DNA from 2 places in the Streptomyces sp. NPDC059456 genome. Region 2 is predicted to be linked to the other one. Evidence: riboswitches for the same ligand, from Rfam matches in the RefSeq annotation. Region 2 holds a riboswitch; the other holds the start of a gene.
The links. Region 2 has a riboswitch for thiamine pyrophosphate ahead of ACFXA3_RS11450 (thiamine ABC transporter substrate binding subunit). Riboswitches for the same ligand answer to the same signal wherever they lie in the genome.

Region 1 (9,810 bases), on a different contig from region 2:
TTTTGTGCCGGCGCCCGGGTCTACGCGGGCCAACCGGTCCCCACGGAGCATCGGGGGATGCACATGAACAGCGCTCCGCACCTGCTGACCGAAGACCGACCGGAGTTCGATCGGCTCCTCGACGAGGCGCTGCGCACCGCGCACGAACGGCCCGAGCTCGCCGCTCTCGGCGAGCGTCTGAACGCCGAACAACTGCGCACGATGGCCATCGGGGCCACCGCGCTGCTGACGGCCGCCGCCGCGGCCGAGTACGACCACTACGTCAAACTCCGCGGGGAACGGCGCGACGAGGCCCTGGCCACGCCCGGATCGGCCGGGGACCAGGCCGGCGGGCAGGGCGAGGGCGAGGACGGCGCGGGCGCGGGCGCCGTGATCGCGGTGCTCGCTCCGGTCCTGGCCGGCACCGCGATGCTGATCTTCCTGCTGGTGGGCTACATCCTGAAGGCCGTCGAGCCCGAACCGGCCTTCGCCGAAACGATGCTGACGGCCGGTTGGCTGTTCGGTGCGCTGACCGTGGTGTCGCTGGTCTTCGCGGTGATCGGCCTGCTGGTGACGGCCGTGCGCAACAGCGCGACCGAGGTGGTGGCCCAGGACGACGGCGAGGCGATATCCGACGACGTCGCGCGGGCCCGCGAGGCCTGGCGGCACGCCCTGCTGGAGCGGGGCATCCTGCCGTTCCTCCGGGACGCGCTGGCCGATCCGAGTGCGGGGCCGGTGTATCCGGCCCCCGGTACGCCGAAGGCCGGGCGCATCCCCAACCTGGGATACACCCGGCCCGACTTCACCAGTCCGGGGTCCACTTCACAGGGACCCCGCCCCGGCTACACACCGCCGGACTTCACCGGCCCGGACTTCGGCGGCCCGGAGAGCGGGCCCCGGTGAGGGAACGGTCCGACGTCCGTTGCCCGGAAGCCGGTTACGCTCCGGGCGGCCCCAGAGCGAGAGCTGACTAGCTGCGGAGAGTGGCGCTGCTGAGGGCGTTGACCGGCACCCAGACCTTGTCGCAGATGAGGGTCGGCGCAGTGGTCGTTCCGCCCTGGGCACAGATGGTCTCGTACAGCAGGTTCGTGGTGGTCAAGACCTGGATCGTCACACGGGTCGGGGTGGCGCCGTAGCGGGCGACGGAGATGGCACAGGCGCCGGCCGGAAAGGTGTTCGGCGGCGTGAAGCCATTGGTCAGGTCGTACCAGACGAACGCGCTGGGGGTGGCGGTCGGGACCTGGCGGATACCGGCGTAGGCCTTCCCGTTGGTGAGGACGGCCTTGACCTCGGCCCCCTCGATCGTGAGGGCGTCGACGTCCTGGCACGGGCCGACGGGACCGGTCGGGCCCCTGTGACCCGGGTCGCCCTTGCGTCCCTGCTCGCCCCTGTGACCCCGCGGCCCGGTCGGGCCGGTCGGGCCGGTCGGGCCCGTCAGCCCCTGCACACCCGCCGGACCCGTCAGGCCCGCGGCACCTGCGGCACCCGTGGAACCGGCCGGCCCGGTCGGGCCGGTCGCGCCCCTGTGTCCCCGCGGCCCGGTCGGGCCGCGGTTGCACCGGTCGCCCGAAGACTGACCGGCCGTCTTGGACGCGCGCATCGCCTTGTTCTTGCTCTTCGCCACGTCGCAGCGGTCCCCACTCGGCGCAGCCACCGTCCCTGCAGCCTGCGGAGCGGCAGTGGCAGCCGGGGCCGCGATGCTCGCCAGCACCAGCGCCACGGAGGCGAAGGCACCTCCGGCCAGCCAGCCGGCCCGACGGGGCAAAGGCCCCCCGATGGATCGGGCCCTGTCCTCAGAACTCATGTACCGCTCCTCGCGTGCACCGGATCGAATGATCACCCGAAGTCCGGACAAACGACCGGACTCCGCGGGTCATCCTGAAGATTCCTGCCCCGTGTTCCCCTCCGGCTCGCCCGCCTGTCAGCGGATCGGACCAGCGCACGCAGCCACTTGGCGGTCCCCGCGAGAGCCACCCGGGGCCGCGTCCGGCGTGCCGCTCCCGGCCCGGACGGCGCCGTCCCTAGGGTCAGCGGCCGTGAAGCCGACCATTTGCCTCTGCATGATCGTGAAGAACGAATCCGCCGTCATCGAGCGCTGCCTCACCTCGGTGAGGGACCTCATCGACACCTGGGTCATCTCCGACACCGGTTCCACCGACGGCACCCAGGACCTCATCCGCAGCGCCCTGCACGGGATCCCGGGAGAGCTCCACGAGGAACCCTGGGCCGACTTCGGCCACAACCGCAGCCTGAACATCGCGCACGCCCGGGGCAAGGCCGACTATCTGCTCCTGCTCGACGCCGACCTCGTCCTGCGTCGCAGCGGGCCGCTGCCCCCGCTCACGGCGCAGTCGTACATGCTCCGCCACGAGGGCGCTACGGAGTACCGCATCAAGCGCCTGGTGCGCGGAGATCTCCCCTGGCGGTACGAGGGCGTCACGCACGAGTACCTGACCTGCGACCAGCCCGGCGAGTACGACCAGCGGCCAGGCTTCCAGCAGAACCTGGACGCCCTGTTCATCGAGGACCACGCGGACGGGGGTTCCCGGCACGACAAGTTCGAACGCGACGCCCGTCTGCTCGGCGCCGCACTCAAACAGGATCCCGCCAACACCCGGACGGTGTTCTACCTCGCCCAGACGATGCGCGACATGGGCGATACCGCGGAGGCGATCAGGCTCTACGAGCAGTGCGCGGCCATGGGCGGCTGGGCCGAAGAGGTCTACTACGCCCTGCTCCAGGTCGGCGTTCTGAACGCCGAGGCGGGCGACTGGCCGGCCGGCATGGACGCACTCTCACGCGCCTGGGAGTCACGGCCCAGCCGCCTGGAAGCCTGCTACGAACTGGCCTCCAGGCTCAGGATGCTGGGCCGCCACCACGCTGCGCACGCGATCACCACGGCCGTCCTGGACCGGCCCGCACCGGCAGACCTGCTGTTCGTCCAGCCCTGGGTCTACCAGTGGGGGCTGCTCTTCGAGCACTCCATCACCGCGTACTGGGTGGGTGACATGGAGGCCTCGCTGCGCGCCTGTGACCGGCTGCTGGCGCTGCCCGACCTGCCCGATGCCATCCGCCGTCAGACGAAGACCAATCGGGGCTTCGCCGTGGCCCACAGCGCGCCGTCCGTCCCTGTTTCACGTGAAACATCGCGCCGCACGAAGATCCGGGGCTGACCGGGACGTCCGGTCTACAGCCCCGCGTCCTCCCTTGCGGCACGGTCCCCCGGCGCCCGTCGCCGCTGCGCGGCGTCGGTGAGGGCCGGCGGGCGCCACACCCCGTCCGGGTGGTAGAGGTTGGTCCCCGGCGGCACGATCTCGTCGATCCGGTCGAGCGCCGCGTCGTCGAGGACCAGACCCGCTCCCTTGACCAGTGAGTCGAGCTGGTCCATGGTCCGCGGGCCGATGATCACCGAGGTGACCGCGGGGTGCGCGAGGGGGAAGGCGACCGCCAGTTCGGGCAGGGTGCAGCCGATTTCGTCGGCGAGGCCGACGAGCTCTTCCACCGCCTCCAGCTTCGCGGTGTTGCCCGGGATCGCCGGGTCGAAGCGTGCCGGTGTCAGCGCCGCCCTCCCCGAGCTCAGGTCGACGGGCCCGCCGAGCCGGTGCCTGCCGCTCAGGAAGCCGGATGCGAGCGGGCTCCAGGTCAGCACGCCCATCCCGTGGCGCCGGGCGACGGGCAGTACGGAGGCTTCGATCCCCCGGGCGAGGATCGAGTACGGAGGCTGCTCGGTCCTGAACCGCGGGAGGGCCCGCCGCTCTGCGACGTGATGGGCCTCGACGATCTCCTCGGCCGGGAAGGTGGAACAGCCGAAGGACCGGATCTTGCCGGCCCGCACCAGGTCACCGAGGACCGAGAGGGTCTCCTCGACGTCCGTCGTGTGGTCGGGCCGGTGCACCTGGTAAAGGTCGATCCATTCGGTGCCCAGCCGCCGCAGGCTGTCCTCCACCGCCCGCACGATCCACCGCCGCGAGTTCCCGCTGCGGTTGCGTCCCTCCCCCATCTGGAAGTGGACCTTCGTGGCGAGCACGACATCGTCGCGCCGGCCCTTGAGCGCCTTGCCTACGATCTGCTCGGACTCCCCGGCGGAGTACATGTCCGCGGTGTCGACGAAGTTGATCCCCTGATCGAGCGCGGCGTGGATGATCCGCACGCACTCCTGGTGGTCCGGGTTCCCCACCGCTCCGAACATCATCGTGCCGAGGCAGTGCGCACTGACTTCCATGCCGGTACGGCCCAGACTGCGGTATCTCATGGTCATGGGCCCGCACTGTATGAGCTGGAGCGTGCTCCAGCGCAAGCGTTTCCGTGCCGGCCGCCGCTCCGGGGAGTCCCCTCCCGCTCCCCGGAGCAACGGCCGCCTCAGCGGTCGGGTCAGTCCGCCAGGGGCAGGTACACCCGGTTGCCGCTCGCCGCGAACTCGGCGGACTTCTCCGCCATGCCCGCCTCGATCTCATCGGCCTTCAGGTCACCGCCGTGCTCACGGCGGATGTCCTGGGAGATCTTCATCGAGCAGAACTTCGGACCGCACATGGAGCAGAAGTGCGCGGTCTTGGCCGGCTCCGCCGGGAGCGTCTCGTCGTGGAACTCGCGGGCCGTGTCCGGGTCGAGGGCCAGGTTGAACTGGTCCTCCCAGCGGAACTCGAACCGCGCGTCCGACAGGGCGTCGTCCCACTCCTGGGCGCCCGGGTGGCCCTTGGCCAGGTCCGCCGCGTGAGCGGCGATCTTGTAGGTGATGACGCCGGTCTTCACGTCGTCGCGGTTGGGCAGGCCTAGGTGCTCCTTCGGCGTGACGTAGCAGAGCATCGCGGTGCCCCACCAGGCGATCATCGCGGCGCCGATGCCGGAGGTGATGTGGTCGTACGCCGGGGCGACGTCCGTGGTCAGCGGGCCGAGCGTGTAGAACGGCGCCTCCTCGCAGATCTCCTGCTGGAGGTCGATGTTCTCCTTGATCTTGTGCATCGGGACGTGCCCGGGGCCCTCGATCATGGTCTGCACGTTGTGCCGCTTGGCGATCGTGTTCAGCTCGCCCAGGGTCTTCAGCTCGGCGAACTGCGCGGCGTCGTTGGCGTCCGCGATCGAGCCGGGACGCAGGCCGTCGCCCAGCGAGTACGTGACGTCGTACGTCGCGAGGATCTCGCAGAGCTCCTCGAAGTTCGTGTAGAGGAAGTTCTCCTTGTGGTGCGCCAGGCACCAGGCGGCCATGATCGAGCCGCCGCGCGAGACGATGCCGGTCTTGCGGCGGGCGGTCAGCGGCACGTACGGCAGCAGCACGCCGGCGTGGACCGTCATGTAGTCCACGCCCTGCTCGGCCTGCTCGATGACCGTGTCCTTGTAGATCTCCCAGGTCAGGTCCTCGGCGCGGCCGTCGACCTTCTCCAGTGCCTGGTAGAGCGGCACGGTGCCGATCGGCACGGGGGAGTTGCGCAGCACCCACTCGCGGGTGGTGTGGATGTTGCGGCCCGTCGAGAGGTCCATGACCGTGTCGGCGCCCCACTTGGTCGCCCAGGTCATCTTGTCGACCTCTTCCTCGATGGAGGAAGTGACGGCGGAGTTGCCGATGTTGGCGTTGACCTTCACCAGGAACCGCTTACCGATGATCATCGGCTCGATCTCCGGGTGGTTCACGTTCGCCGGAAGCACCGCGCGACCTGCGGCGATCTCCTCGCGCACGACCTCGGGGGAGACGTTCTCGCGGATCGCGACGTACTCCATCTCCGGGGTGATCTCACCACGGCGGGCGTACGCGAGCTGCGTGACCGCGGCGCCGCCGCGGCCACGACGGGGCTGGCGCGGGCGGCCCGGGAAGACCGCGTCGAGGTTCTTGAGGCCACCGCGCGGCGAGGTGTGCTTGATGCCGTCGTCCTCGGGACGCACGGGGCGGCCGGCGTACTCCTCGGTGTCGCCGCGGCCGATGATCCAGTTCTCGCGCAGCGGCGCCAGCCCGCGCCGCACGTCGGTCTCGATCTGCGGGTCGGTGTACGGCCCGGACGTGTCGTAGAGCGTCACGTCCTTGCCGTTGGTGAGGTGGACCTGGCGGACCGGCACCCGGATGTCGGGGCGGGAGCCCGCCACATAGCCCTTGTGCCAGCCCGGCTGGCGCTCGGTGCCGTCGGCGTCCTGGCTGACGGCAGGCGTGCGTGCATCCTGAATGGTCATGAGACCTGATCTCCCTACGCCGGCATTACCCGGTAACAGGTTCGGCGGTCGACGCAGCCTCTTCCCGTCCGCATGTGTGCTGCGTACGGTGATCAGCGCCCTCTCAGCCCGGTGCTCCGAGCTCCCGCGTTGTGCAAAGGTGCCCCCACGCTAGCGTCATCTGTGGCGTGCTGAACAGTGGGCCCCCTCAACTCTTGCGATGATCGGCCGGTGACGTCCATGCCGCAGCCCCCCACCACGCCCACCCAGCCCACGGGTCACGACGACCACGCGCACACGGGCCACGGACATGACCACGGTCCCGCTCAGGCGCACTCCCCCGGGCATGACCACGCTCCCGCCCAGGGGCACTCCCACGGCCACTCGCACGGCCACGGGCCGGCGGCTCCCGTCTCGAAGCACCTGCGCAAGGTCATCGCGGCGGTGCTGATCCCCTTCGCCGCCGCCGTCTTCGTCGGCCTGGTGGTGCTCTGGCCGGGTGGCGCCCCCGCCCACGAGCGCTCCGGGGTGGGCTTCGACAGGCAGACCCAGCAGGGCCGGGTGGTCGCGCTCGAACAGGTCGACTGCAAGTCGGTGAACGCCTCGCAGGTGCCGCCCACGAGCAACCCCACCGCCCCCGAGGGCCGCGAGGCCAAGGCCGCGCAGACCGGCGAGTGCAAGAAGGCCACGATCGAGGTCGGCACCGGATCCGACAAGGGCCGCACCTTCTTCGAGATCGTCCAGCCGGGCGCGCCGCGGCAGTTGAAGGACGGCCAGGAGGTGGTCGTCGCGTACGCGCCGGACGCGCCGCGGGACCTGCAGTACTCCGTGGTCGACGTGAACCGCAAGCTGCCCCTGGCCGTGCTGGCCGGCATCTTCGCGGTGGCGGTGGTCGTCGTCGGCCGGATGCGCGGCCTGTTCGCGCTGATCGCGCTGGTCGTCAGCTTCGGCGTGCTGACCCTGTTCATCCTCCCGGCGATCCTGCAGGGCTCCAACCCGCTGGTCGTCGCCGTCGTCGGCGCGAGCGCCATCATGCTCATCGCGCTCTACATGTGCCACGGCCTGAGCGCCCGCACATCCGTCGCCGTCCTGGGCACGCTCGTCTCGCTGCTGTTGATCGGCCTGCTCGGAACCGTCTTCGTCGACTGGGCGTTCCTCAGCGGCAACACCGACGACAACACCGGCCTGATCCACGGGCTCTACCCGGACATCGACATGAGCGGTCTGCTGCTTGCAGGCGTGATCATCGGATCGCTCGGCGTGCTCGACGACGTAACGGTCACACAGACGTCGGCGGTCTGGGAACTCCACCAGGCCGACTCGACGATGGGCCCCCGCGCCCTGTACCGCGCGGCCATCCGCATCGGCCGTGACCACATCGCCTCGGTGGTCAACACCCTGGTCCTGGCCTACGCGGGCGCCGCGCTTCCCCTGCTGCTGCTGTTCTCGATCGCGAACAGCAGCATGGGTTCGGTGGCCAACAGCGAGCTGGTGGCGGAGGAGATCGTACGGACCCTCGTCGGGTCGATCGGCCTGGTGGCCTCGGTGCCGGTGACCACGGCGCTCGCCGCGCTGGTGGTATCGGCCGACCGGCCGGGATCCCCGGCCGCGGCGGGGGCCTCGGGGCCGGTCCGCGGAGGCCGGGGGCGGCGGCGCAAGCGCTGAGCGACCCGGGTGGCTCGGGGGCCCGGGGCGGCTCGGCTCGGCCGGTCCGCTCAGCCCGCGTTCTGCTCGTTCTGCCGCGCCTCGGCCAGGATCCGGTCCAGTGCCTCGTCGAGGTTCTCCTCGAAGTCGCCGAGGTTGCGCTCCTGACCGAGCGGAACAAGCCGGTCGGTGCGGTCGAGGAACGCGACGAGAGGCGCCGCGCCGGCACGGAACAGCGCCCGGTCGGAACCGACCTGGAGCCTGATGTGGACGTCGGACAGCTCGTCGGGATCGGTGGGGGCGATGTGCACATCGCCGTCACCGCACGGCTTGTTGATCCCGTCGAGGAGGAGTTCGCGGCCGAACGCCCAGGTCACGGGCGCGTCTCCGGGAAGGTGGAAGGTCAGCCGCACTGCGTAGGGGTCACGGGTGTCGTACCGGAGTTCCACCGGGATCCGGAACGAGAGCTCCTCGGAAACGAGGAAGCTCATCATGACCTCTGCCTGTACCGACTCGCGCATGGACTACCCCGCTGTAGTGGAAGTGGCCAGGAATGATCCCCCAGGGCCCTCTTGACAAGGGTGGTGGAAGCGCTTGCAGATCACAAGGAGTGAGTTTTCAGATACTGATAGAGAACGAGAGGGTGCTCAACAGCGCGCCTACTTCACTCCGTAGCCGATTGACCACATAAAGCAATCGTTCCTCCTGGTGCAAAGGGAGGGAAATCGCCATGGTTGCGGCGGTATCGCCTGCAGTGATGGGGATGGCGGCACAGACCGTGCCCAGCGCATATTCCTGACGCTCCGTAACCGGCTCCATGCGTCCGAGAGAGCCGATCCGGGTTTCCAGGGCACGCTGGTCCCTGACGGTGTACTGGGTGACCGCCTCGACGGGGTGCCGGTCGTAATAGTCCCTGCGCGTCTTCTCGTCGAGCTGGGCCAGCAGGCACTGCCCGATGGCGTGCGCGTGGCCGGTCGCACGGAAATCGGCCCACTCCTCGACCGCGGGGCTGGCCGGAGTGTCCGAGACGCCGACGAGCTCGATCTCACCCGCGCGGAAGACCGCGAAGTAGACGGGGGCCCCGACCGCGTCGCGGAAGTGCGCGAGGGAGTCGAGGATCATGCTGCGACGTTTCTGCTGTAGTCCGCCACCCGCCAGCCGCCCGGCGGCGGCGCCGAGCAGGAACACTCCGCCCTCGCGCCGCAGATAGCCCTCGTGGGTGAGGGTGCGCAGCAGGTGGTACGCGGTGGGGAGCGGCAGTCCGGCCTCGCGCGCCAGTTGTTTGGCCGGGGCCCCCTCCCGGTGGGAACCCGCTGCTTCGAGCAGCCTCAACGCGCGCTGCACCGAACCGATCAGCGTCGGCACACCGGCATTGTGAACCGAAGACAAAGCTCACCCCCAGGCGTGGCGGCGGGCCTGGGGAGGGCCCGCCCGGCGGGGGCCGCCCCCGCACAGGCCGCGGTTCCTGGGGGTGGTACTCGGTCGGAACTGGAGAAAACCGCATGTCAGGGCGGCACCACCGGCGTCCGGCGCCCAGGGGACGGCACAGATTGCGACTCTATCCGCCGATTCCCGCCACATGGGCGGTATGCCGTCCCACGTTCCCCCGCCCGGGTTACCGCCGGGATTGACGCCTACCAGCCGCCGGAGGAGGACTTCGAACCGCTGCCGGTGAACTTCTTGACGACGAAGACCAGACCGCCGACGAGCGCGACGAAGAGCAGCAGCTTGAAGACGAACGAGATCAGTGCACCCAGGATGCTGGTGATGACGCCACCGAAGACGAACAGCACCAGAAGCGGGATCGCGACCCACTTGACCCACCAGGGCATGCCTGCGAACGTCTCTCGGATCCCGTCCATGTCCTCAACCTCTTCCTCAGCCGTGACTTCCTGCTCTCGATGCTAGGAGTCCGCCCAAGCGTCCGGGGGCCCGTGAGCCCCCGGACTCCCCTGATCCGCCCCCTAGGGGAATCGGGGCATCCGACCCTGGGACGCGGTCCTCCCGCTACGCCTCCGGCGGGGAGAACACCACGAGGACCCGCAGGTCTTC
Region 2 (13,986 bases):
GCGGAGCCAAGAAGCCGCCGCGGCACCTTGCCGACCTCACGCCCGAGGAACGCCGGGAAGCCGTGGCCGCGATCGGTGAGAAGCCGTTCCGCGCCAAGCAGCTCTCGCAGCACTACTTCGCCCGGTACGCGCACGACCCGGCCGAGTGGACCGACATTCCGGCGGCCTCCCGGGAGAAGCTCCGGGAGGAGCTGCTGCCCGAGCTGATGAACGTCATCCGGCACATCTCGTGCGACGACGACACCACCCGCAAGACCCTGTGGAAGCTGCACGACGGCACGCTCGTCGAGTCCGTGCTGATGCGCTACCCCGACCGGGTCACCATGTGCATCTCCTCGCAGGCCGGCTGCGGCATGAACTGCCCGTTCTGCGCCACCGGCCAGGCGGGCCTGGACCGCAACCTGTCCACCGCCGAGATCGTCCACCAGATCGTCGACGGCATGCGCGCGCTGCGCGACGGCGAGGTCCCCGGCGGACCGGCCCGGCTGTCCAACATCGTCTTCATGGGCATGGGCGAGCCCCTCGCCAACTACAAGCGGGTCGTCGGCGCCATCCGCCGCCTCACCGACCCCGAGCCCGACGGCCTGGGCCTGTCGCAGCGCGGCATCACCGTCTCCACCGTCGGCCTGGTCCCGGCGATGCTGCGGTTCGCCGACGAGGGCTTCAAGTGCCGCCTCGCGGTCTCGCTGCACGCCCCCGACGACGAGCTGCGCGACACCCTCGTCCCCGTGAACACCCGCTGGAAGGTCCGCGAGGTCCTCGACGCGGCCTGGGAGTACGCCGAGAAGTCCGGCCGCCGGATCTCCATCGAGTACGCCCTGATCCGCGACATCAACGACCAGGCCTGGCGCGGCGACCTCCTCGGCCGCCTCCTCAAGGGCAAGCGCGTCCACGTCAACCTGATCCCGCTGAACCCGACGCCGGGCTCCAAGTGGACCGCTTCGCGCCCCGAGGACGAGAAGGCCTTCGTGGAGGCCATCGCCCGCCACGGCGTGCCGGTGACCGTCCGTGACACCCGGGGCCAGGAGATCGACGGTGCCTGCGGCCAGCTGGCGGCCTCGGAGCGCTAGCCTGCGGTTTTCGCGGGACGGATTCGGCCACGGGGTACCCTGTGGCCGAACCAATTGCATATTCCGACAGGGGAGCGCCACAGCGCTGAGAGTGCGGTAACCGTCATCCGCAGACCCTCTGAACCTCGCCCCGGTCATTCGGGGTAGGAAGTTCGGTCATCACTCAAGCTGTTGCGCCCTGCCCGGCGACCGCTCGCGCTGAGCGCCGGGCAGGGCCGCGTCTTCTCCTGGTCATCCCAGGAGGAATGTTCCGTGAGCACCACCAGGAAGATCGCGGGTGCGGCGCTGGCCGCAGCCGTCGGCGTGAGCACGCTGGCCGCGTGCGGCGGCGCCAAGAAGGACGAGGGCTCCGCCGCGAGCGGGTCCCCGAAGTCCAAGACCGTCACGCTGGTCTCCCACGACTCCTTCAACGTGACCGACACGGTCCTCAAGGAGTTCGAGCAGCAGAGCGGCTACACCGTCAAGGTCCTGAAGTCCGGGGACGCGGGCGCCGCCCTCAACCAGGAGATCCTCACCAAGGGCTCCCCGCGCGGCGACGTCTTCTTCGGCGTGGACAACACGCTGCTCTCGCGCGCCCTCGACAACGGCATCTTCACGCCGTACGAGGTCAAGGGCCTGGCCGACGTGAAGCCCGAGTACGTGCTCGACCAGCAGCACCGGGTCACCCCCATCGACTCCGGCGACATCTGCGTCAACTACGACAAGGCGTACTTCGCCGACAAGAAGATCGCCCCGCCGCAGACGCTCGACGACCTGATCAAGCCGGAGTACAAGAACCTGCTGGTCACCGAGAACGCGGCGACGTCCTCGCCGGGCCTCGGCTTCCTCCTCGCCTCCGTCGGCAAGTACGGCGACGAGGGCTGGAAGGACTACTGGACCAAGCTCAAGGCCAACGGCGTCGAGGTCGTCGACGGCTGGGAGCAGGCCTACAACGAGCGCTTCTCGGGATCCGCGGGCGGCAAGAAGGCCAAGGGCGACCGCCCGCTGGTCGTCTCCTACGCCTCCAGCCCGCCGGCCGAGGTCCTCTACGGCGAGCCGCAGCCGGCCGAGGCCCCCACGGGCGTCTCCACCGGAACCTGCTTCCGCCAGGTCGAGTTCGCGGGCCTGCTCAAGGGCGCGAAGAACGAGGAGGGCGGCAAGGCGCTCCTCGACTTCCTGGTGGGCAAGAAGTTCCAGGAGGACATGCCGCTCCAGATGTTCGTGAACCCGGTGACCAAGGACGCGCAGCTGCCGGAGCTGTTCACGAAGCACGGCGTGGTCATCGAGAAGCCGGAGACCGTCGCTCCGGAGACCATCGCCAAGAACCGTGAGCAGTGGGTCAAGGCATGGTCCTCGCTCGTCGTGAAGTAGGACGCGAGAGCACTCCCGTGAAGGAGGGCGTGCGCGCCACGGCCGTCAGGCTCGCCCTGATGGCCGTGCCGCTCGCCTTCTTCGCGCTGTTCTTCGCCTACCCCGTGGCCGCGATCGTCGGCCGCGGGATCAAGACCGACGAGGGCTGGCAGTTCGGCCGGATCGGCGAGGTGCTGACCCGGCCGGACATCGCCGACGTGCTCTGGTTCACCACCTGGCAGGCGTGCGCGTCCACGGCGCTCACGCTGCTGATCGCACTCCCCGGCGCGTACGTCTTCGCGCGCTTCGAGTTCCCCGGCAAGCAGCTGCTGCGGGCGGTGGTCACGGTCCCGTTCGTGCTGCCGACCGTGGTGGTCGGCACCGCCTTCCTGGCGCTGGTCGGGCGGGGCGGAGTGCTGGACGAGCTGTGGGGCGTCCGGCTGGACACCACCGTGTGGGCGATCCTGCTCGCGCACGTCTTCTTCAACTACGCCGTCGTCGTACGGACGGTCGGCGGGCTCTGGGCGCAGCTGGACCCGCGCCAGGAGGAGGCCGCCCGGGTGCTGGGCGCCGGGCGGTTCGCCGCCTGGCGGCGGGTGACGCTGCCCGCGCTCGGCCCGGCGGTGGCCGCGGCCGCGCTGATGGTGTTCCTGTTCACGTTCACCTCCTTCGGCGTCGTGCAGATCCTCGGCGGACCCTCGTACGCCACCCTGGAGGTGGAGGTCTACCGGCAGACCGCACAGCTGCTGGACCTGTCGACGGCCGCCGTCCTGACGATGGTGCAGTTCGTCGCGGTCGGCCTGATCCTCGCCGTCCACGCCTGGACCGTGCGCCGGCGCGAGGGCGCCCTGCGGCTCGTGGACCCGGCGCGGACCGCGCACCGGCCGAGCGGGCCGGGGCAGCGCGCCCTGCTCGGCGGGGTGCTGCTCACGGTGGCGCTGCTGATCGTGGCCCCGCTGCTGGTCCTGGTGGAGCGCTCCCTCGACGCGCCCGGCGGCTACGGGTTCGGCTTCTACCGGGCGCTCCAGGACGCGGGCGCGGGCGGCGGAACGTTTCTGGTGCCCCCGCTGGAGGCCATCTGGAACTCGCTGCAGTACGCGCTCGCCGCCACCGCCATCGCCCTGCTGATCGGGGGGCTCGCGGCCGCGGCACTGACCCGGCGCGGGGGCCGCTTCGTGCGCGGGTTCGACGCGCTGCTGATGCTTCCGCTCGGGGTGTCGGCGGTGACCGTCGGCTTCGGGTTCCTGATCACCCTGGACGAGCCGCCGCTGGACCTGCGGACCTCGTGGATCCTGGTGCCGCTCGCGCAGGCGCTGGTGGGCGTGCCGTTCGTCGTACGGACCATGCTGCCGGTGCTGCGCGCGGTGGACGGGCGGCTGCGCGAGGCCGCCGCCGTGCTCGGGGCGTCCCCGCTGCGGGCCTGGCGGGAGGTGGACCTGCCGCTGGTGCGGCGGGCGCTGCTGATCGCCGCGGGGTTCGCCTTCGCCGTCTCGCTCGGGGAGTTCGGCGCGACGGTGTTCATCGCCCGGCCCGACCGCCCGACGCTGCCGGTGGCCGTCGCCCGGCTGCTGGGGCGCGCCGGCGAGATGAACTACGGGCAGGCCATGGCCCTGAGCACGATTCTGATGCTGGTGTGCGCGGCGGCCCTGTTGCTGCTGGAGCGGCTGCGCCCCGACAAGACCTCGGGAGAGTTCTGATGACGTTGCTCGAACTGGCCGGGGTGTCGGTCCGCTTCGGCGAGCGTGCCGTCGTCGACGCGGTGGACCTGGAGGTGGCCGAGCACGAGGTCGTCTGTGTGCTCGGGCCGAGCGGCAGCGGAAAGTCCACGCTGCTGCGGGTGGTGGCCGGGCTCCAGCCGGTCTCGGCCGGACGGGTCCTGCTGGGCGGGGCCGATCAGGCGCGGGTGCCCGTGCACCGGCGCGGGGTCGGCCTGATGTTCCAGGACCACCAGCTGTTCCCGCACCGGGACGTGGCCGGGAACGTCGCTTTCGGGCTGCGCGTACGGGGTTCTGCCCGGGGTGCGTACGAGGCGCAGGTCGCGCAGTTGCTGGACCTGGTCGGGCTCCCCGGGGCCCAGGGCCGCTCGGTGGCCTCGCTGTCGGGCGGTGAGCAGCAGCGGGTCGCGCTGGCCCGGGCCCTGGCCCCCTCGCCGCGGCTGCTGATGCTGGACGAGCCGCTGGGCCAGCTGGACCGGGGATTGCGCGAGCGGCTGGTGGTGGAGCTGCGGGAGCTGTTCTCCCGGCTCGGGACCACGGTCCTGGCCGTCACCCACGACCAGGGCGAGGCCTTCGCCCTGGCCGACCGGGTGGTGGTGATGCGGGACGGGCGGATCGCGCAGGCCGGGACCCCGCTGGAGGTCTGGCAGCGGCCGGCCTCGGAGTTCGTGGCGCGCTTCCTCGGCTTCGAGAACGTGATCCCGGCGACCGTGGCGGGAGGGGCCGCGGCGACGGCATGGGGCAAGGTGCCGGTGCCGGCCGGGTCCCCCGAGGGCGAACGGAGCATCCTGATCCGGCCGGCGGGCGTGGTGCTCGCGGCGGCCGGTCTGGGCTGTGAGGTGCTGGCCCGCACCTTCCGCGGCACGCACGTGGCGCTGCGGCTGCGGCCGGAGGCCGGTCCCGTGCTGGAGGCCGAATGCGGGCTGGCCGGGGCACCGGCCGTGGGCGAGCGGGTCGCGGTGTCCTTCGCCCCGGCCGAGGTGGTCGTCCTCCCGGCGCAGTGAGCTCCGGTCAGCCGGCCGGGACCGGCTGCGGGGCGGGGGAGTCGGCCTCGGTGCCGTCGTGGTTGCCGTACCAGGCGACGGCGACCGCGCCCGTGACGGCGAGGACGAAGCCGAGGACCGCGAGCCACGCCAGGCCCGGACGGGACGCGTCGCCCAGCCAGAGGACGCCGATCGCGCCCGGCAGGACGGTCTCGCCGACGACCAGCGCGGCCGTCGCGCCGTTCACCGAGCCGATCTGGAGGGCGACCGTGTGCAGGTACATGCCGCCGACGCCGGCCAGCACGATGGCGTAGAGGGCGGGGTCGGTGAGCAGCGTGGCCGGGTCGAACGGGTCGATCCCGTCGAGGATCCGCACGCCCACGCCGAGCGCGCCGAAGGCCAGGCCCGACAGCAGGCCGGCCAGGATCGCGGCCCGGGCGCCCAGGAGCCGGACGGCGACCGTGCCGCCCGCGATGATCAGCAGGGTCACCGCGAACAGCCACCAGTGCGTGGCCGCCGGGGCGTGGTGGCCGCCCTCGTGGCCTGCGGCCGTCGCCAGCAGCACCAGCGCCGCGCAGACGACCCCGATCGAGGTCCATTCCTTCCGGGTCAGCCGGATGCCCAGCATCTTGACGCTGAGCACGGCCGTGATCACCAGGTTGGCGCTGATCACGGTCTGGGAGAGGAACAGGGGCAGCAGCCGGGCGGCCAGCGCGCCCAGCCCGAAGCCCACGAAGTCAAGGACGGTGCCGACGATGAACTCCCACGTCATCGCCGCCTTCGCGGTGGACGAGAGGTTCGGGCCGCCGTGTGCGGTCACGCCCGCGGCGGCCGGGGACATCCGGGCCGCCCGGCGCGAGCCGACGGCTTGCAGGACGGACCCCGTGCCGTAGCAGATGGACGCCGCGATCGCGGTCAGCAAGCCTATGAGCACCGAGGGCTCCGTTCACGTCTGGCGGGTCTTTGCGTTTTGATTACCTATGGCAGACGTGCGATCGGGCCGGGAAGTTGCCTCGGGCCGCAGTTCATTTCGCAGTGCGCCGGGTCGGTCACCCCGACGCGGCGCTCACTTCATCGAGTCGAGCACGGCGGGCACTTCGTCCACCGAGTCGACCAGTGCGATCCGCGACTCCATCGCGCGTCCGCGCGCGAGCGCCTGGAGCAGCGGCCATGCCGGCAGGTGCTCGGTCCAGTGCGTCCGCCCCACCAGCACCATCGGTGTCGGCTCGCCCCGGGAGCCGTAGTAGTTGTGCGTGGCGTTGTCGAATATCTCCTGGAGGGTGCCCGCGGCGCCCGGGAGGAACACGACGCCCGCGTTGGAGCGGGCGAGCAGCCCGTCCTCCCGGGTGGCGTTCGCGAAGTACTTGGCGATGTGCCCGGCGAACGCGTTCGGCGGCTCGTGCCCGTAGAACCAGGTGGGGATCCCCACCGAGTCGCCGCCGGAGGGCCAGCGCTCCCGCACGGTGAACGCCGCCCGCGCCCAGTCGGACACCGACGGAGTGAACGACGGGGCCTTGGCCAGGATCTCGAGGGCTTCCGCGAGGGCCTCGTCCGGGGCGGGCGCCAGGTAGGCGCCGAGGTTGGCCGCCTCCATCGCGCCGGGACCGCCGCCCGTGGCCACGGTCAGTCCGGAGCGGGCCAGCGTCCGGCCGAGTTCGGCGGCGCCCTGGTAGTCCAGGCCGCCGCGGGCCATCGCGTGGCCGCCCATGACGCCCACCACCCGGGCGCCGGCGAGGTGTTCGTCGAGGGCGTCGGAGACCGCGTCGTCGTGGACGGAGCGCAGCATCGAGGAGAAGACGTCGCCGTCGGCCTTGGTCTCCTGGAACCAGGCGTACGACTGGGCGTCCGGGGTGGCCTCGTAGTCCGCGGACAGACCCGTGAACAGTTCGTCGGCGGTGTACAGCAGGCCGCGGTACGGGTTGAACGGCAGGTCCGGCACGGGCGGGAAGACGAGCGCGCCGTCGGCGCGCACCTTCGCCGAGGCGTCGGGCTCCATCGGGCAGCCCAGGAAGACGGCCGCGGAGGTGTCGGCTGACAGCAGGGCGAACGTGCGCTCCAGCAGGTTGACCGACTGGACCCGGTAGCCGCTGAGCGAACCGCGGGCCACGACCTGGTCGAATTCGGCGAGCGTCTCGATCTCGATGTCTGCGTTGACCATTCGGCCCACCCTAAGGGCTGCCCGTGTCAGCGGGTCAACGCCAGCGACGTCAGCTGTGCCACACCCCACACGACCGGTCCGCACACGGCCAGCAGCGCGGTGGCCCGCACCGCCGCGGCGGTACGCAGGACAGAGCCCGGAGTTCCGAGGTCGCGCAGGGTCCGGCGGGAGGGTGAGCGGTCCTGGCGGACCTCCACGGCGCACGTGAGCAAGGTCGCACCCGCGCACAGCACCACCAGGGCGCAGGCCGGTCCGGTGAGCGGGCCCAGCGGGACGGCGAATCCGCCCCGGTCGTGCAGGGCCACGGCGGTGAGGGCACCCGCGCCGACCGCGCACAGGACACCGAGCGGGCGGCCGAGCCGCGGCGCGTCCTCCTGGAGGGCCCGCCCGGCGAGCAGCCGCAGGGCGCCCGGGCGGACGGACTGGACCAGGGTCCCGCAGGCGTAGGCCAGTCCCGGGCCGGCGAGGGAGAGCCCGACGGCGGTGAGCGCCCACCCGGCCGGCATCCCGGCGCCGCCGAGGCCCGCGTACGCCTCGACGGCCAGTCCGCAGGCGGTGACGGCGATGCCCCAGGGCAGGGCGGTCTGCGGGGCCAGCGGGGGGTGCGGGCGCAGGGCGAGTGCCGTCGCGGCGGAGGCCGCCAGCGGGAGCAGGGCCACCAGCGTGAGGGCGGCCGCCACGGGCAGCGGCCGGTCGGCGTGCAGCAGTGCGGCCCCGGCTCCGTCGAAGGGCAGCCCGGTGAGGTCGCCCCGCAGGTGCAGGAAGGCGGCCAGGGCCAGGGCGCTGCCCAGGGTGCAGGCGACGGCGGTGGAGAGCGCCGCGACGAGCATGATCCGTACGGGGCCCAGCCCGACGGCGTCCAGCCCCTCCCGCGGCCGGGTCGCGGGGTCGGTCCGCGCGACGGCGACCGCGAACTGCACGGTGACGGCGAACGGGACCAGGGCCCACAACAGCCGCGGGAACGATCCGGCAGGGTGGACGGTCGCCCCGGCGAGCACGTACAGCAGCAGGAACCCGGTGCCCGCGCAGGCGGCGGCGACCAGGAGCCGGCGCAGCTGGACGAGCGGGCGGGAGCCGCGGACTAGGCGGAGAGCGAGCACGCGGCCTGCCCTCCCGGAGTCTCCTCGGGCGGACCGTCGACGCCGAGCACGCCGACGGCGGTTGCGGCGCTCGCGGGGCGGCCGTCGAGCAGCGCGACCCGGCGGTCGGCGACGGCGGCGGTCTCCTCGTCATGGGTGGCCAGCAGCACGGTGATCCCGTGGGAGCGGGCCGCGGTGGTGAGCGTGCGCAGCAGCATGGCGCAGTCGGCGCGGTGCAGCGGGGCGGTGGGTTCGTCGGCGAAGACCACCGCGGGCTCGCCCACCAACGCCCGGGCGAGGGCGACCCGCTGGGACTCGGCCCGGGTCAGGGCGCCGGGGCGCTTGCGGGCGAACGCGCCGATGTCGAGCCGGTCCAGCCATTCGCAGGCGGCGGCCTTGGCGGCGCGGTGGGAGGCGCCCGCGACCAGCAGGGGCAGGGCGGCGTTCTCCCACACCTTGAGCTCGGGCAGCAGCAGGGGATCGGGGCCGATCCAGCCGAACCGGTCGCGGCGCAGCCGTTCGCGGGCCAGGGCGCCCATGGTGTGGACGGGCACGCTGTTGAACCAGATCTCGCCCTGTTCGGGCACGAGGTGGCCGGCCAGGCAGCGCAGCAGGGTGGTCTTCCCGCTGCCGCGGGGGCCGGTCAGGGCCAGGATCTCGCCCTGGCGGACGCCGAGCGAGACACCGATGAGGCCGGGTGAACCTCCCCCGGGCTTCGTCCGGGGGGACCCCCTGTGGGAGTAGTGAACGGACCGGGCCCAGAGGACGTCGTTGTCCGGTGGGGCGTTGTCCGGTGGAGCCACCATGGCGTACACCTCCGTCCGGGGGAACGAAGCAGAGCCGGTTCGGTCACCGGCGCCGCACTGAGATGTAAAGAGATGAACGTCTTGGATGGTGACAGCACACGGCCCGGACCCCCGCGTTCTCACTCGAACGGGCGATCCGGGCCGTGTGGTTCGGACTGTTTGCTGCTGTTCGCCGCTCTTTACAGCTTGGTCCACGCCTCGGTGAGCACCGAGCGCAGGATGCCTTCGATCTCGTCGAAGGTGCCCTGGTCCGCGATCAGCGGCGGGGCCAGCTGGATGACCGGGTCGCCACGGTCGTCGGCACGGCAGTACAGGCCGTTCTCGAAGAGCGCCTTGGAGAGGAAGCCGTAGAGCACGCGCTCCGTCTCCTCGTCCGTGAAGGACTCCTTGGTGACCTTGTCCTTGACGAGCTCGATGCCGTAGAAGTAGCCGTTGCCGCGGACGTCGCCGACGATCGGCAGGTCGTGCAGCTTCTGCAGCGTCTTGAGGAAGGCGCCCTCGTTGTCCAGCACGTGCTGGTTGAGGCCTTCCTTGTCGAAGATGTCGAGGTTGGCGATCGCCACCGCGGAGGACACCGGGTGTCCGCCGAAGGTGTAGCCGTGCAGGAAGGTGTTGTCACCCTTGTAGAACGGCTCGGCGAGGCGGTCCGAGATGATGCAGGCACCGATCGGGGAGTAGCCCGAGGTCATGCCCTTGGCGCAGGTGATCATGTCCGGGACGTAGTCGAACTTGTCACAGGCGAACATCGTGCCGAGGCGGCCGAAGGCACAGATCGTCTCGTCGGAGACGAGGAGCACGTCGTACTCGTCGCAGATCTCGCGGACCCGCTGGAAGTACCCGGGCGGCGGCGGGAAGCAGCCGCCCGCGTTCTGCACCGGCTCCAGGAAGACGGCGGCGACGGTGTCGGCGCCCTCGAAGAGGATCTGCTGCTCGATCTGGTCGGCGCACCAGCGGCCGAAGGCCTCGGGGTCGTCGCCGTGGATCGGGGCGCGGTAGATGTTGGTGTTCGGCACCTTGTGCGCGCCGGGGACCAGCGGCTCGAAGGGGGCCTTCAGGGCCGGCAGACCGGTGATGGACAGGGCGCCCTGCGGGGTGCCGTGGTAGGCGACCGCACGGGAGATGACCTTGTACTTGGTGTGCTTGCCCTGCAGCTTGAAGTACTGCTTGGCGAGCTTCCACGCGGTCTCGACGGCCTCGCCGCCGCCGGTGGTGAAGAAGACCTTGTTCAGGTCGCCCGGGGCGTAGTGGGCGAGGCGCTCGGCCAGCTCGACGGCCTTGGGGTGCGCGTACGACCAGACGGGGAAGAAGGCGAGTTCCTGGGCCTGCTTGTAGGCGACCTCGGCCAGTTCCTTGCGGCCGTGACCGGCGTTGACCACGAACAGTCCGGCGAGACCGTCCAGGTAGCGCTTGCCCTTGTCGTCGAAGATGTAGGTGCCCTCACCCCGCACGATGGTGGGGACGGGGGAGTTCTCGTACGACGACATGCGGGTGAAGTGCATCCACAGGTGGTCGTACGCGGTCTTGGAGAGGTCCTGGCTCACGGGCTATCGAGTTCCCCACATGTAGGTCTGCTTCTTCAGCTTCAGATAAACGAAGCTTTCGGTTGATCGCACGCCGGGGAGCGCGCGGATCTTCTTGTTGATCGTCTCCAGCAGGTGGTCGTCGTCCTCGCAGACGATCTCCACCATCAGGTCGAACGAGCCCGCGGTCATCACCACGTACTCGCACTCGGCCATCTGGGTCAGTGCGTCGGCCACCGGGTCGAGGTCTCCCTCGACGTTGATGCCGACCATGGCCTGGCGCCGCAGACCCACGGTGAGCGGGTCGGTGACGGCGACGATCTGCATGACGCCCTGGTCGAGCAGCTTCTGCACGCGCTGGCGCACGGCCGCCTCCGACAGGCCGACGGCCTTGCCGATCGCTGCGTAGGGACGGCGACCGTCCTCCTGCAGTTGCTCGATGATCGCCAGGGACACAGCATCGACCGAAGGGGACGGTTGTCTGTTCCTGGAATCTGCGCTTCGACTGACCACGACCTCACTGTGCACGAGGAGTCGTCTGTTCCGCAAGACGGAATCGATGAAATCCGTTGTTTGAAGTCTTGGATCTCACTGATTTCGTAGTTGGTGGCGTCTGGCCCTGCCGAAAGCGTCCGCCTTGGGGCTAGGATTGGGATTCGTCTCAATCGTTGGACATGTGATCAGGAGTGTGGCTGGAGTGACCACCGAACTGCGTCGTCTGCGCAACTACATCGGCGGAGAGTTCAAGGACGCCGCCGACGGGCGGACCACCGAGGTGGTCAACCCCGCCACCGGCGAGGTGTACGCCACCGCCCCGCTCTCCGGCCAGGCCGATGTCGACGCCGCCATGGCCGCCGCCGCGGCCGCCTTCCCGGGCTGGCGCGACACCACCCCCGCCGAGCGCCAGAAGGCCCTGCTCAAGATCGCGGACGCCTTCGAGGCGCGCGCGGACGAGCTCGTGGCCGCCGAGTCGGAGAACACCGGCAAGCCGCTGGGCCTCACGGCCAGCGAGGAGCTCCCGCCGATGGTGGACCAGATCCGCTTCTTCGCGGGTGCGGCCCGTCTTCTGGAGGGCCGCTCGGCCGGCGAGTACATGGACGGGATGACCTCGATCATCCGCCGTGAGCCGGTCGGCGTGTGCGCCCAGGTCGCGCCGTGGAACTACCCGATGATGATGGCCGTGTGGAAGTTCGCCCCGGCGATCGCCGCGGGCAACACCGTGGTGCTCAAGCCCTCGGACACCACCCCGGCCTCCACCGTCCTGATGGCGGAGATCATCGACTCGGTCCTGCCCAAGGGCGTTTTCAACGTCGTGTGCGGCGACCGCGAGACCGGCAAGGCCATGGTCGAGCACTCCACCCCGGCGATGGCCTCCATCACCGGCTCGGTACGCGCCGGCATGCAGGTCGCCGAGAGCGCCTCGAAGGACGTCAAGCGCGTCCACCTGGAGCTCGGCGGCAAGGCGCCCGTCGTGGTCTTCGAGGACGCCGACATCGCCAAGGCCGTCGAGGACATCGCGGTCGCCGGCTATTTCAACGCCGGCCAGGACTGCACCGCGGCGACCCGCGTGCTCGTGCACGAGTCCATCCACGACGAGTTCGTGACCGCCCTCGCCAAGGCCGCCGCCGACACGAAGACCGGCCAGCCGGACGACGAGGACGTGCTCTACGGCCCGCTGAACAACCCGAACCAGCTCAAGCAGGTGGCCGGCTTCATCGAGCGCCTCCCCGCCCACGCCAAGGTCGAGGCGGGCGGCCACCGGGTCGGCGACAAGGGCTACTTCTACGCCCCGACCGTGGTCTCGGGCCTCAAGCAGGACGACGAGATCATCCAGAACGAGGTCTTCGGCCCCGTCATCACCGTCCAGTCCTTCACGGACGAGGCCCAGGCCCTCGAGTACGCGAACGGCGTCGAGTTCGCCCTCGCCTCCTCGGTGTGGACCAAGGACCACGGCCGCGCGATGCGCATGTCCAAGAACCTCGACTTCGGCTGCGTGTGGATCAACACCCACATCCCGCTCGTCGCCGAGATGCCGCACGGCGGCTTCAAGAAGTCCGGCTACGGCAAGGACCTCTCCGCCTACGGCTTCGAGGACTACACCCGCATCAAGCACGTGATGACCTCGCTCGACGGCTGATCGGTCTCCGCGGAGACCGCATCGATCACCGAAGGGGCTTGAGGGGGCGGGCAGTAGACAATGTGTCTATTGCCCGCCCTCTTCTCGTCCCCGAGGCTTTGCCCATGCCTGAACTCGCCTTCTCCCGCCGCGCGGCGCTGCGCGGCCTCGGTGCCGCCGGCCTGTTCGCGGCCCTCACCGGCTGTGGTGTGCCCGCCGCGTACGTCCCCGAGGACCGGCGGGGAGGCCCGGACCGCTCCGGCCGGGACAAGAGCGTCGCCTTCTCCAACTGGCCCCTGTACATCGACACCGATGACAAGGACGAGGAGCGCCGTCCCACGCTGGACGCCTTCACGGAGAAGACCGGCATCGAGGTCCGGTACACCGAGGAGATCAACGACAACGACGAGTTCTTCGGCAAGGTCAGCCCGGCCCTCATGAACCACCAGCAGACCGGTCACGACCTGGTGGTGGTCAGCGACTGGATGGCCGCCCGCTTCGTCCACCTGGGGTGGGCCCAGAAGATGGACCGCTCGGCGCAGCCGAACGTGGCCGCCCACCTGGACCCGCAGCTGCGGTCCCCCGCCTTCGACGAGGGCCGCCTCCACACCGTCCCCTGGCAGTCGGGGATCACCGGCATCGCCTACAACCGCAAGGCGCTGGGCCGGGAGATCAAGTCCGTCAAGGACCTCTGGCACCCGGACCTGGCCGGCAAGGTCACCCTCTTCTCCGGCCTGGACGAGTCCTTCGCCCTCCTGATGCAGGGCAACGGCGTGGACGTCACGCGGTGGACCGAGTCCGACTTCCACCGGATGTGCGACCAGGTGGAGAGCATGGTGAAGAAGAAGCACATCCGCCGCTTCACCGGCAACGACTACACCTCCGATCTGAGCAAGGGGGACGTCCTGGCCTGCCAGGCGTACTCCGGTGACGCCATCCAGCTCCAGGCCGACAATCCGGACATCGAGTTCGTGGTCCCGGAGGAGGGCGCCGAGCTCTGGGCCGAGAGCCTGCTGGTCCCCAACCTGGCCTACCACAAGGCCAACGCCGAGGCCCTGGTGGACTACTACTACGCCCCGGAGGTGGCCGCCGAGCTGGCCGCCGCCGTCAACTACGTCTGCCCGGTCCCGGCCGCCCGCGAGGTCCTGGCCGGCTCCGACGACAAGGAGACCGCGCAGCTCGCCGAGAACCCGCTGATCTTCCCCGACGG

Region 1: another riboswitch for thiamine pyrophosphate. It lies ahead of thiC (phosphomethylpyrimidine synthase ThiC); the one in region 2 lies ahead of ACFXA3_RS11450 (thiamine ABC transporter substrate binding subunit).

The regions. Positions count from the first base shown of each region.
Region 1 covers NZ_JBHYVA010000094.1:7,170-16,979, reverse strand. The annotation lists gene ACFXA3_RS11640 (hypothetical protein) at 58-882, shown strand; gene ACFXA3_RS11635 (hypothetical protein) at 950-1,783, opposite strand; gene ACFXA3_RS11630 (glycosyltransferase) at 2,040-3,152, shown strand; gene ACFXA3_RS11625 (aldo/keto reductase) at 3,167-4,231, opposite strand; gene thiC (phosphomethylpyrimidine synthase ThiC) at 4,351-6,135, opposite strand; TPP riboswitch at 6,130-6,273, opposite strand; gene ACFXA3_RS11615 (YibE/F family protein) at 6,355-7,779, shown strand; gene ACFXA3_RS11610 (SsgA family sporulation/cell division regulator) at 7,830-8,279, opposite strand; gene ACFXA3_RS11605 (IclR family transcriptional regulator) at 8,377-9,123, opposite strand; gene ACFXA3_RS11600 (DUF5326 family protein) at 9,393-9,620, opposite strand; gene ACFXA3_RS11595 (cupin domain-containing protein) at 9,766-9,810, opposite strand, start outside.
Region 2 covers NZ_JBHYVA010000092.1:2,046-16,031, reverse strand. The annotation lists gene rlmN (23S rRNA (adenine(2503)-C(2))-methyltransferase RlmN) at 1-1,070, shown strand, start outside; TPP riboswitch at 1,129-1,238, shown strand; gene ACFXA3_RS11450 (thiamine ABC transporter substrate binding subunit) at 1,323-2,420, shown strand; gene ACFXA3_RS11445 (ABC transporter permease) at 2,480-4,096, shown strand; gene ACFXA3_RS11440 (ABC transporter ATP-binding protein) at 4,096-5,118, shown strand; gene ACFXA3_RS11435 (hypothetical protein) at 5,126-6,031, opposite strand; gene ACFXA3_RS11430 (LOG family protein) at 6,164-7,255, opposite strand; gene ACFXA3_RS11425 (hypothetical protein) at 7,282-8,355, opposite strand; gene ACFXA3_RS11420 (ABC transporter ATP-binding protein) at 8,337-9,140, opposite strand; gene ACFXA3_RS11415 (aspartate aminotransferase family protein) at 9,320-10,681, opposite strand; gene ACFXA3_RS11410 (Lrp/AsnC family transcriptional regulator) at 10,685-11,188, opposite strand; gene ACFXA3_RS11405 (gamma-aminobutyraldehyde dehydrogenase) at 11,358-12,797, shown strand; gene ACFXA3_RS11400 (PotD/PotF family extracellular solute-binding protein) at 12,902-13,986, shown strand, end outside.